Regions from separate parts of the Pseudomonas sp. Pmew2 genome, predicted to be linked through region 2. Evidence: riboswitches for the same ligand, from Rfam matches in the RefSeq annotation. Region 2 holds a riboswitch; each other region holds the start of a gene.
The links. A riboswitch is a leader RNA that binds a small molecule or an ion and turns the genes downstream of it on or off. The one in region 2 is predicted to bind cobalamin.

Region 1 (4,276 bases), 120 kb from region 2:
CGGTGAATCAGGCCTGATGCAGGTCGGCATCGTTTCTGCGGAACAGCCAGGCACTGATCAGCCCCATCGCGACCCAGAACAACGCGTTGGTCAATAGCGAGGCGATCATGAATTGCGATTCCAGAGCTTTGGGTGCCATGCTCTGATGGACCAGCGGCTGTGGTGCGCCGATCACGTGAGGAACGACCAGAATCGCCACGCCCAGCACTTTTAGCAGCCAGTTCTGACCAAATACCAGCAAGGCCAGCCCGGCGGCAGTCGATGCGGCCGTACCTATCCACCAGGCCTGACGCTGACTCAGTTCGGCGGCAGCTGTGCCGGGCAATTCAGGTGGCAGGCCAAGCGTGGGTGCCAGCACAAAAACCGCGAAACCGGCCAGCCCCCACCATACGCCTTGCACCGTGCGGCCCGGCGCACGCAGGGTGTAAAGCCCGGCAAGCATCAGGGCGAAGCCTACTGCGACCACCAGGTTGCCGCCCGTGGTGGACAGCACGCGCTGCCAGCCGTTTTCAGGTTCCCAGGCAGCTTCTTCATGCGCATGACTGTGTTCGGCAGTCGCGCCGTCAGCATGCTCATGGACCTGTTCGGCAGATGCGTTTTCGTAAGTTTCGGCCTGCTGGATCAGTGGCACCACCCAGAAGCTTTGCAGCACGGTCAGCAGCAGGGCCGCAAGCAGGCCCGTGAACCCGGCAGTTTGTGCGATTCGCTTGAACATTGTGGAGTCCTTAATGGCAAGGAAAGGCAGCGCTGTGACGTGTATCGTGTGCGGCGTTGTGTACGGCCGCGATGTGCGAGAAACCGGCGAAGTACACCAGACATGCACCCAGCAGCGCAGCGCTGATGGCGGCTGTCAGGCGTTGAGTGCGTGTGGAGCTGGTAGTGGCGGCGTGGCTGCTGCTGATGGTCGACATGGCGATCCCTCTTGGTGATTGGCAAGCGGGCCACGCGCAAAGGAACCTGCCGGCAGACGCCGAAGGTTTCAACTGCGCCCGCCCACCGCGGGTTTGTCATTCAACGATGTCGGGCCGGTCTCCGGGCTCGCGAGGGGCTCAAACGTCGCGCGTTCAAGGCCTGCAAGGTCACCTTCCCATGCCGTGGCACAGTGGATAAGACCTTCTCTCGCTTACCGTTGCGGGGCAGCACCGGACTTGCTCGACAGCGTGAGCGCACCGGTTTCCCGTTTCACCCCGTGAGGGGCACCCGAAACAAGGCGTACAGGAGAGCATGGGCGGCGGGGAATCGTCAATCTGAACGATTGACCTGTCTGCGGTCACTGCGTAGCCTTGCCGGTTCGAGGTTCTCCATGCGTAAAGCGTTACACATGGAGCTAAGACGGGAATGCGGTACACGCCGCAGCTGCCCCCGCAACTGTAAACGGTGAGGTTCATTGCACAGCCACTGCTACGGCGGGAAGGCGCGATGAATGCGTGTCGGCACGGTCTTGATTGCCTGCCACATGCCGCCGTGAGCCAGGAGACCTGCCTCGAACCGGGCTGACCAAAAGGCCTGCGAATTCTCACTACAACCGGGCGGGGTGATCCGGTGGCGATCCGATCCGTGTGCCAGGCATGCGGTTCTCGTCCTGTTTGCCCGCCGCATTGCCAAAGGGCACCTGATGAAAACACTGGCCAAGCTTCCCGTCACCATCGTCACCGGCTTCCTCGGCTCGGGCAAAACCACCCTGCTGCGGCACATGCTCGATAACGCCGAAGGGCGGCGCATCGCGGTCATCGTCAATGAATTCGGTGAACTGGGCATCGACGGAGAAATCCTTAAGCAGTGCACCATCGGTTGCACCGAAGAAGAGGCCAACGGCCGGGTATATGAGCTGGCCAACGGCTGCCTGTGCTGCACGGTGCAGGAAGAGTTCTTCCCGGTCATGCGCGAGCTGGTCGCTCGCCGTGGCGATCTGGACCACATCCTGATCGAAACCTCGGGGCTGGCATTGCCCAAGCCGCTGGTTCAGGCTTTTCAGTGGCCGGAAATTCGCAACGCCTGCACGGTCGATGCGGTGATCACTGTCGTCGACAGCCCTGCGGTATTGGCCGGTACGTTTGCTGCGTTCCCCGATCAGGTCGATGCGCAGCGCAAACTCGACCCGAATCTGGACCATGAGTCGCCTCTGCACGAGCTGTTCGCTGATCAACTGGCCAGCGCCGATCTGGTGATCCTCAACAAGGCCGACATGATCGACGCCGAAGGTCTGGCAGCGGTGCGTGCCGAAGTTGCCGAAGAACTGCCGCCAGCCGTCAAGGTGATTGAAGCCAGCAGCGGTCGTCTGCCGATCAGCGTACTGCTGGGTGTTGGCGCCGAGTCCGAGCTGCACATCGATGGTCGCAAGACCCACCATGATCATCACGACAATGACGATCATGATGACCACGATCACGATGCTTTCGATTCGATTTCCCTGAAATTGCCTCAGGCCGATGAAAAGTTGTTGCTCGACGCACTGAATCAACTGGTCGTGCAGCACGGCATTCTGCGCGTGAAGGGCTTCGCGGCCATTCCCGGCAAGCCGATGCGCCTGCTGATCCAGGGTGTGGGTACGCGTTTCGCCAAGCACTTCGACCGCGCCTGGCGCGCCGACGAAGAGCGTGCCACGCATCTGGTGCTGATTGGTCAGGAGCTGGATGCCGTGGCCCTGCAAGCGCAGCTCAACGCTGCAGTTGTCGGCTGACCCCATGCATTTACTGAGAACCCAGCCCGGCGGTTTCGTACCCGACGACAGCATTGCCGATCTGGGCCAGACCCCGGCCGAGCTGGTGATTCTCTGTAGCGGAGACTCCAGCCTGGCGCTGCTGGCCGAAGCTGCACGCCAGCTTCCTGACGACTACCCGAGCCTGCGTCTGGCCAACCCCATGCAGGTACAGAATCACGCCTCTGTCGACTTGTACGTCGATGAGGTGCTGCGCCACGCAAAGGTCATTCTGATTTCCCTGCACGGTGGCATCGGTTACTGGCGTTACGGCGTCGAGCGGCTGATGGAGCTGGCGGCACGCGGGGTTCAGGTCATTCTGGTGCCAGGTGATGATCGTCCCGATCCTGAGCTGAGCGACCTGAGCACGGTGCCTGCCGCAGAACGCGACCGGCTCTGGCAGTTTCTGCGTCAGGGCGGCTTGCAGAATGCGCTGGAAATGTATAGTTGCATGGCCAGCCGCTGGCTGGACCGGGACTATTCCTGGACCGAGCCCCAACCGTTGCCACGCACAGCCATTTACCACCCTCGACTGGCAAGTGCGCAGCTCACCGATTGGCAAGCCGACTGGGTTGCAGGACAGCCCGTCGTGGCGCTGCTGTTCTACCGCTCGCACTTGCAGGCCGCCAATACCGGTTTTATCGACGAGTTCTGTGCGCGCTTGCAGGCGCACGGCATCAACCCGCTACCCATAGCCGTGGCCAGCCTCAAGGAGCCCGGCTGTTTCACTCAGGTGGAGAACTGGCTGGACGAGGCCGAAACCGAGCTGATCCTCAACACCACAGGCTTTGCCCAGTCGAGCCCGGAAGCGCCGCATCTGCGCCCGTTTCGGCGCAACGTGCCGGTCATTCAGGCGATCTGCGCGCAGGACAACGAACCTGCCTGGCAGGCCAGCGAACAGGGCCTTGGTGCGCGCGATCTGGCGATGCACATTGCCTTGCCGGAGCTGGACGGGCGGATCATCAGTCGACCGATCAGTTTCAAGGACCTGGCCTGGCGTAGCGAGCGCAGCCAGTCGGACGTGGTGTGTTACCGCGCCCAGCCGGACAGGATGGATTTTGTCGCGCAACTGGCGCGGCGCTGGATCGAACTGGCGCGGCTGCCCAACGGCGACAAGCGTGTGGCGTTGATCCTGGCCAACTATCCGACCCGCGACGGGCGCATCGGCAATGGTGTGGGGCTCGACACGCCTGCTGCGGCGCTGAACATCCTGCGCGCCATGCAGGCCGAGGGTTATCCGCTGGCACAGTTGCCGGACAGCGGCACCGAGCTTATCCAGCAATTGCTGGGTGGCGTGACCAATGATCTGGACAGCATTGACCTGCGGCCCTGCCAGCAAAGCATGGCACTGGAGGAATACCTGGCGGCGTTCAACGAGCTGCCGCAGGAAAACCGTGATGCCGTGAATGCCCGCTGGGGCGCGCCGGACAGCGATCCGATGTTTCGCAGTGGCAGAATGATGATTGCCGGGCTGCGCTTTGGCCTGACCTTCGTTGGCATTCAGCCTGCGCGTGGCTATCAGGTCGACCCCAGCTCGGTGTACCACGACCCGGATCTGGTTCCGCCCCACGGTTATCT
Region 2 (4,276 bases):
TCAAGCAACGCTTCAGGGCTGCGTCGCTGCGCAGCCAGCCCTGCTGCCTCGACTTCCAGGCTCAAGCGAAACTCCAGCAGGTTCAGCACATCGGACAAGGTGGCGATGGTCGCAGGCCCTACCGAAAAACCTTCAGGCGGTGGCATGTCTAGAACAAAGGTGCCGACACCATGCCGGGTTTCCACCAGCCCGGCGGCCTGCATCCGCGACAGCGCATCGCGCACCACCGTGCGGCTGACACCCTCGGCTTCCATGATGTGGATCTCGGAAGGCAATTTCTCGCCGCGCACCAGCACACCGTCACGCATGCGCTGGGCGAAGCGGTCGACAAGGGTTTCTGCCAGGCGTCGATGGTTCTTTTGCGAGGAAAGCGCGTTGTCCGACATTGCAGCCTCAGTTCTGTCCGATACGCGAGTATAGGCTGCGATCACCACACAAAACACGCCTTGAGTACGGTTATACTCAGCCACCCGACACGGACCCGATCACCCGCCATGGAACAACCTTCCACATCAAAAGGCCGTCGCTCCAGTCTGACTCAGCAACTGGTCGCCGAGTTTTCGCGCAGAATTCGCGAAGGCGAGATCCAGAGCGGTGAAAAGCTTCCTACCGAACAGGTGATCATCCGTGAAACCGGGGTCAGCCGCACCGTGGTTCGTGAAGCGATGTCGCGCCTGCAAGCCGAAGGTCTGGTCGAAACCCGGCATGGCATCGGCACCTTCGTAGTCGATGCCGCGCAGCCAGGGCATTTCCAGCAGATTGAATCGCCAATCGGTACATCCGGCGACGCGGTATCCATCATCGAGCTGCGCCTGAGCATCGAGCCGGAATCCGCCGCGCTCGCGGCTCAACGCCGCACGCCCGAACAACTGGATGCCATCCGTCAGGCACTCGATGAGCTGCATCGCTGTGCGCGCCTGGGGCACGACACCATGAAGGCCGATTTCGAGTTTCACCGGCAGATATCACTGTGCACAGCCAATAGCTTCTTTACCGACGTGATGAGCCAGCTCGGCAGCAGCATCCTGCCCCGCACCCGCAGCGGCTTCGGCAATATCACGTCGTTGCACGCAGAGGACGACCCAGGCATCCAGCAACGCGAACAGGAGACCATCTTCGACGCCATTGTCCATCAGGATCGGGATGCCGCCCGAGCCGCGATGCGTCTGCATCTGATCAACAGTCTGCTGCGCCTGCGCGCAAAGGATTAGCCACTAAAACGCTTATCGTTTACCATGCCGCCCGTCGGTTTCCGAGAGGAACTAACAGGGAATTCGCACGCTTTGTCTGCACAAGGCCAAAACGAAACTGCCCCCGCAACTGTAGGCATCGAGCCTGCTCCATGACTGCCACTGGATTCAGCTCCGGGAAGGCCGGAGCCTGGCGATGACATGCCAGTCAGGAGACCTGCCGACCTGCTTCAATCCACTAACCGGCGGGGTGTCCGGGAAGGACATCCGCACGCGGCAGCATTTCCCGTCGTGCCCGGTCATTTGCCGGGGATGTGTTTCCTGATGTGCATTGCGCCTTGGCACCTGCTCCAACGGAGACCGCATTTCATGTCGCTGCCCCGCCTTGCCGTACTTGCCGCCAGCCTGACGCTGTCCACCCTGACCCTCGCCGCGCCTACTCAGTATCCGCTGACCCTCGAAAACTGTGGTTCGACCCTGACGTTCGCACATGCGCCGACCAAGGCAGTGACCATTGGCCAGGCCGGTACTGAAATGCTCTACGAACTAGGCCTGGGCGACCGGCTGGTGGGCACTTCGCTGTGGTTCAACAACGTGTTACCACGCTTCAAGGCGCAGAACGACAAGGTAGAACGTCTGGCCGACAACGACCCAAGCTTTGAATCGGTGATTGGCAAACGTCCGGAACTGGTGGCGGTGCAGCTGGAGTGGATGGTCGGCAAACAGGGCGTGGTCGGCACACGCGAGCAGTTCCATGACCTGAAAATACCCACTTACATTCTGCCGTCCGATTGCGAAGGCAAAGACAATCTGGTCGGTGCCGACGGCACACGCCTGGAGCCGTTCCGCATCGAGACCATCTACAAGAGCATCGAGCAACTGGCGCAGATTTTCGACGTACAGGACCGCGGTGACACGCTGGTCGCCGACCTCAAGGCCCGCCTGAGCGCGGCGATTGCCAACGTCAAACAGAACAAGGCGAACGACGTCTCGGCGCTGTTCTGGTTTTCCAGTTCCGACCTCGCCAGCGACCCGTTCGTGGCAGGCCGCAAAGGCATCCCGGACTTCATGCTCAACAGCCTGGGCATGCGTAATATCGTCAAGTCCGACGAGGAATGGCCGACAGTGGGCTGGGAGACCATTGCCAAGGCCAACCCAAGCATTCTGGTGATTGCACGCATGGATCGCCGCCGCTTCCCGGCCGACGACTACCTGAAAAAGATCGAATTCCTCAAGAGCGACCCGGTGACGCGCAACATGGACGCAGTCAAGCATGACCGGATCGTGATCATCGACGCCGAAGGCATGCAGGCTGGCCTGCGCCTGTTTACCGGGTTCGAGGAACTTGCTGACGCCGCCAACCGTTTCAACGCTGCACAATGAGATTACAGGTAGCACTGGGCCATGTGCTCTGGGTCTCGGCAGTGCTGGTGCTGGCAATCATGGTCGGTGCAGCGATTGGCGAAACCTCGATCAGCCTGAAGGTGGTTTTTCAGGTGCTGGCCAACAAACTCTGGGCTGCCGGCTATGTGCTCGACCCTATCGACGAAGGCATCGTCTGGAACTACCGGCTGACCCGCGCCATTGTCGCGGCAGCCTGCGGGGCCGGGCTGGCGATCTGTGGCGTGGTGTTGCAATCCTTGTTGCGCAACCCGCTGGCAGACCCATATCTGCTGGGAATTTCCGCCGGAGCCTCGACCGGCGCGGTGCTGGTCGCCATTCTGGGCTTCGGCGCGGGGGCTATTTCGATGTCGGCAGGCGCTTTTGCCGGGGCCGTGGCGGCGTTTTCGCTGGTCGCCCTGCTGGCGCACTCGTCGCGAGGCACCACAGCAGCCGGGCAGATCATTCTGGCCGGAATCGCCGGTTCACAGCTGTTCAATGCCCTGACGTCGTTTCTGATCACCAAATCCGCCAGCTCCGAACAGGCACGCGGCATCATGTTCTGGCTGCTGGGCAACCTCAGCGGCGTACGCTGGCACTCGGTCTGGCTGGCAGTGCCGACGGTGCTGGTCGGTCTGCTGGTGTGCCTCTGGCACCGGCGAGCGCTGGACGCGTTCACTTTCGGCAGCGACTCGGCGGCGTCACTGGGGATTGCCGTGCGGCGCGTGCAGATCATCCTGATCGCGACCGCAGCCCTGGTCACCGCAGTGATGGTATCGATCGTCGGCTCCATCGGTTTTGTCGGGCTGGTGATCCCGCACGCGGTGCGTATGCTGATCGGTGTGCGCCACGCACGGCTGGTGCCGTTGAGTGCATTGAGCGGCGCGCTGTTTCTGATCGCTGCCGACATCCTCTCGCGCACGCTGATCAAGGGCCAGGCGCTGCCGATTGGCGTCATTACCGCACTGATCGGCGCACCGGTCTTCGCTTTGATTCTTATCCGGGGAAATAGCACGCGATGAACGCCTTTCCTCATCTGGTCAACGCACCGGTGCTGGGCTGCTCCGGGCTGGGTTATTCGGTTCGTGGCACTGCGTTGCTGCGCGACGTCGACTTGAGCATCGCAGCCGGCGAGACACTGGCCGTGGTCGGCCCTAACGGTTCGGGAAAATCCACCCTGCTGAAACTATTGGCCGGTATTCAGAAACCGGTCTGCGGCACGGTCAGACTGGGCGGGCAACCACTTGAGGCAATGAGCCGCAGAGACGTGGCGCGCTTGCTGGCGGTGGTCGAACAACAAGCGGAAACCAGCGATGCCGTGACGGTTCTGGATGCCGTCGAGCTAGGCCGCACGCCCTGGCTGTCGGCACTCGAGCCGTGGAGTGCTAACGATGACGCAATCGTTCGCCAGGCGTTGCAGAATGTGGACATGCTGCACATGCAGAAACGTGCCTGGCACACCTTGTCCGGTGGCGAGCGGCAGCGCGTGCACATCGCCAGGGCACTGGCGCAACGACCCAGGATCCTTCTGCTGGACGAACCGACCAATCACCTGGATATCCAGCACCAACTGACCATTCTCGGTCTGGTCAGGGCTTTGCCGGTAACCACTGTGATAGCCCTGCACGATCTGAATCAGGCGCTGGATTGCGACCGCGTGGCGGTCATGGAGAAAGGCCGGCTGGTCGCACTGGGGGCGCCGGTCG
Region 3 (4,276 bases), 780 kb from region 2:
GTCAGCGAATGGTGATACGTGTGACCGTGCAGCGTGCCCTCGGGCAATTCAACCGCTTGCAAGGCCAGCGCCGCCAGACGCTTCTGCATGACCGCCTCACCGGACAGCAAGCCGACCAGTTCGGCGCGCACGCCCTCCACATCGCTCAGGGCTTCGAGTAAATAAAGCATGCCGCCGCACTCGGCCAGAATCGGCTTGCCAGCGATATGGTGCGCCCTGATCGATGCCTGCATCGTCAGGTTTTCCGCCAAAGCAACGTGGTGCAACTCCGGGTAGCCACCCGGCAGGTACAGGCTGTCGGCGTCGGGCAGCTCGCGGTCATGGATCGGCGAGAAGAAACTCAGCTCTGCGCCCATGTTTCGCAGCAGGTCCAGGCTTGCGCCGTACAGAAAGGCAAAGGCCTCGTCGCGGGCAATGGCGATGCGCACACCGCTGAGCAACGGCTCGACCTGAACCGGGTCGGGCGCGGTAAAGGTTACGGCTGGCGGCAAGGCCACTTCGCAGGTGCTGGCCAGCGCGGCGGCAGCCATGTCCAGCCGCACATCCAGATCATTGAGTTCGCTGGCCTGGACCAGCCCCAGATGGCGGCTGGGCAATTCGAAACCGACTTCCCGGGACAGTGCGCCATACCAGCGCAGGCCTTCGGTCAGACTGTTTTCCAGCAACTGCGCGTGGCGTACCGTGCCAACCCGATTGGCCAGCACGCCGGCAAACGGCAGATCCGGCTGATAACGCGCCAGCCCGAGCGCCAGCGCGCCAAACGTCTGCGCCATAGCCGTGCCGTCGATCACCCCCAACACCGGTACGCCAAAGTGGCGGGCCAGATCAGCGCTGGACGGTGTGCCGTCGAACAACCCCATGACGCCTTCGATCAGGATCAGGTCTGCCTCATCTGCGGCTTCCCACAACAGGCGACGGCTTTCGTCGGCACCGACCATCCACATGTCCAGCTGGTAGACCGGTGCGCCGCTGGCCCGCTCAAGAATCATCGGGTCGAGAAAATCCGGCCCGCACTTGAACACCCGGACCTTGCGGCCCTGGTTGCGGTGCAAACGTGCCAGTGCCGCGGTGACGGTAGTCTTACCTTGCCCGGAGGCAGGCGCGGCGATCAAAACCGCCGGGCAATCGCGCGGAGCTCTCATTGCAGTGCTCTCATTGCAGTGCGCCCAATAAAGGATTATTCACAGCTCGATACCTTTCTGCGCCCGGATACCGGCCTGAAACGCGTGCTTGACCACGCCGATATCGGAAACCGTATCAGCCAGGTCGATCAATTCGGGTTTGGCACCGCGGCCGGTCACCAGCACATGCTGCATAGGTGGGCGGGCCTGCAGGTCACTCAGCACTTGTTCAAGGTCGAGGTAACCATGCTTGAGGGCAATGTTCAGTTCGTCGAGCACCACCAGACCAATGGCCGGGTCGCGAAGCATTTCCCGAGACACGGCCCAGGCGGCTTCGGCAGCGGCAATGTCACGCTGGCGATCCTGGGTTTCCCAGGTGAAGCCCTCGCCCATCACGTGATAGCGCACCTGCTCGGGGAAACGGCGGAAAAACATTTCTTCGCCAGTGCTGTTGCGGCCCTTGATGAACTGCACCACGCCGCACTGCATGTCGTGGCCCATGGCCCTGGCAAGCATGCCGAATGCCGAGCTGCTCTTGCCTTTGCCGTTGCCGGTCAAGACCAGCAGCAGGCCGCACTCGTTGGGTGAGCTGGCAATGCGCTCGTCCATCACGGCTTTCTTGCGCAGCATGCGCGCCAGATGGCGTTCGTCGCGTTCGGGGGATTCGTTCATCCGGGTTCTCCGCTCGTGGCAGTCGACAACAGACGGAAGGACAGCACTGGACAGCACGGCAACGGCCTGCACAGAGCATCACCCTCCGTGATGCCATTGAGTGGTTCAGGCCGGTCTCCGGGCTCATGAGCGGGTTACCCCGGCTGCGCGCCTTCCCATGTCGAAACACAGTGGCGTCAGGCACAGCCTTGACTCATTTACCGTTGCGGGGGCAGCGCCGGGATCGGATCGATTGATCCACACCGGCTTCCCTGTTTCACCCTGCCAATCAAGGATTGCAGAGCACCTGAAACAAACCGCGAAGGGTAGAGGGTTGGGCTGGGAGCGTCAATCGACACCGACGCTGTGAAACGTGATTGAACCCAGACGGTTCGCAGTGCCTCTATCAATTATCGGACCACGCCCTTGTTTATGGAGATTCACCATGTTCAGACTCAGACTCCACTACGCAGTGTTGCTTCTGGTTGCCGGTGGCCTCGCTGCCTGCGGCGAGTCTTCGACCCTGCAAGTCTCGGATGGAACAGGCCCATCGCCCAAACTGCCGGAGCCTAACAAGACGCTGATCCCGACCGTCAACATCGCCCCTGCCGTAGGCTGGGAAAAAGGCGCAAAACCGGTCGCCGCGCCGGGCACACAGGTGGCAGCGTTCGCCGAAAACCTGGACCACCCGCGCTGGCTGTATGTATTGCCCAATGGCGACGTGCTGGTGGCGGAAACCAATTCCCCGGCCAAACCGGATGATTCCAAAGGTATTCGCGGCTGGGTAATGGAAAAAGTCATGGGCCGCGCCGGTGCGGGCGTGCCAAGCGCCAACCGCATTACTCTGCTGCGCGACGTGGACAAGGACGGCGTCGCAGAGACCCGCACCGTGTTCCTGCAAAACCTCAATTCGCCGTTTGGCATGACGCTAGTGGGCAACAAGCTCTATGTCGCCGACACCGACCGCCTGATCAGCTTCCCGTATGAAGCGGGCCAGACCTCGATCAGCGCGCAGCCGACCAAAGTGGTCGATCTGCCGGGCGGCACGCTCAACCACCACTGGACCAAAAACGTCATTGCCAGCAAGGATGGCAGCAAGCTGTACGTCACAGTGGGCTCCAACAGCAACGTGGCCGAGAACGGCATGGACAAGGAAGAAGGTCGTGCAGCCATCTGGGAAGTGGACGCTGCCACCGGCAACCACCGCATTTTCGCCTCGGGCCTTCGCAACCCCAACGGCATGGACTGGGAACCCAAAACCGGCAAGCTGTGGACGGCGGTCAACGAGCGTGACGAAATCGGCAGCGACCTGGTGCCAGACTACGTGACCTCGGTGCAGGATGGCGCTTTCTACGGCTGGCCCTACAGCTACTACGGCCAGCATGTCGACGAGCGCGTCAAACCGCAGAACCCGGCACTGGTCGCCAAGGCCATCGCACCGGATTACGCAGTCGGCCCGCATACGGCCTCGTTAGGGTTGGTATTCGCCGATGGCAAGACGCTGGCGGCGCCGTTCAACGAAGGCCTGTTCATTGGCCAGCACGGCTCATGGAACCGCAAACCGCACAGCGGCTATAAAGTGGTGTTCGTGCCCTTCAGCGGCGGCAAGCCCAACGGCGCTCCAGTCGATGTGCTGACCGGTTTCCTCAACAAAGACGAAAAAGCCATGGGCCGCCCGGTTGGCGTGGTCAATGATCAGCGCGGCGGCTTGCTGGTGGCAGACGATGTCGGCAACAAAATCTGGCGCGTGACCTCGGCCAAGGCAGCTCAATAACGCCGAGCGTAGAGGGTTGACGCAGAGCGTCGTACGTTAGTTGAGTTATCGTTCCGCACGCTCCAGCGTGGTAATGCAGTTCTCGACGCTCTGCGTCGCACGATAGTTGCGATGATCGTTCCGCACGCCTGGAAAGGCATGTCGACGCAGAGCGCAGTACGGTAGTCGAGTTATCGTTCCGCACGCTCCAGCGTGGGAATGCAGGTCTCGACGCTCTGCGTCGCAAGAGAACGCAGAGCGTCCGGAAAGGCATGCGACGCGGAGCGTCGCACGATAATTTCTGGTCAGACCGCGAGCAGGCGACGCGCTATGGCCAAATCTGCGCCAGACTGGACGGCTGAATGACGCGCTTGGCGTTGAGGTAGGCTTTCTGCCAGTAAGGCTTGTCGAGGCTGTCGAGCTTGACCGTGCCGCCGCTGGCCGGGGCATGTACGAAGCGGCCTTCGCCGACGTAGATGCCCGCGTGGGACACCTGCGAGCCGCCCGAGGTGGCGAAGAACACCAGATCTCCTGACTGCAATTGCTCGCGACGGATATTCGGCGCACCCATCACGATCATCTCGCGCGTGGAACGCGGCAGGGAAATGCCCGCGGCATCACGATAGACATAACCTATAAGACCGCTGCAATCAAAACCGGAGTCAGGCGTGTTGCCACCCCAGCGATAAGGCGTGCCAACCAGTCCCAACGCACGAAACAGCACGTCTTCGGCAGCCGGAGAAAGAATCTG

Region 1: it holds a riboswitch for cobalamin, as region 2 does, so the genes downstream of both, cobW (cobalamin biosynthesis protein CobW) here and AC4ANK_RS16465 (ABC transporter substrate-binding protein) in region 2, are expected to answer to the same signal.
Region 3: it holds a riboswitch for cobalamin, as region 2 does, so the genes downstream of both, cobO (cob(I)yrinic acid a,c-diamide adenosyltransferase) here and AC4ANK_RS16465 (ABC transporter substrate-binding protein) in region 2, are expected to answer to the same signal.

What each region holds. Positions count from the first base shown of each region.
Region 1 is NZ_CM176702.1:3,491,949-3,496,224, reverse strand. Features, by position in the region: gene AC4ANK_RS15895 (cobalamin biosynthesis protein) at 1-30, opposite strand, end outside; gene AC4ANK_RS15890 (CbtA family protein) at 8-715, opposite strand; gene AC4ANK_RS15885 (CbtB domain-containing protein) at 726-911, opposite strand; cobalamin riboswitch at 1,007-1,219, opposite strand; cobalamin riboswitch at 1,278-1,500, shown strand; gene cobW (cobalamin biosynthesis protein CobW) at 1,616-2,680, shown strand; gene cobN (cobaltochelatase subunit CobN) at 2,685-4,276, shown strand, end outside.
Region 2 is NZ_CM176702.1:3,612,467-3,616,742, forward strand. Features, by position in the region: gene AC4ANK_RS16455 (FadR/GntR family transcriptional regulator) at 1-386, opposite strand, end outside; gene AC4ANK_RS16460 (FadR/GntR family transcriptional regulator) at 495-1,211, shown strand; cobalamin riboswitch at 1,230-1,429, shown strand; gene AC4ANK_RS16465 (ABC transporter substrate-binding protein) at 1,560-2,573, shown strand; gene AC4ANK_RS16470 (FecCD family ABC transporter permease) at 2,570-3,592, shown strand; gene AC4ANK_RS16475 (ABC transporter ATP-binding protein) at 3,589-4,276, shown strand, end outside.
Region 3 is NZ_CM176702.1:4,395,177-4,399,452, forward strand. Features, by position in the region: gene AC4ANK_RS20190 (cobyrinic acid a,c-diamide synthase CobB) at 1-1,142, opposite strand, end outside; gene cobO (cob(I)yrinic acid a,c-diamide adenosyltransferase) at 1,182-1,793, opposite strand; cobalamin riboswitch at 1,885-2,098, opposite strand; gene AC4ANK_RS20200 (PQQ-dependent sugar dehydrogenase) at 2,218-3,546, shown strand; gene AC4ANK_RS20205 (C40 family peptidase) at 3,854-4,276, opposite strand, start outside.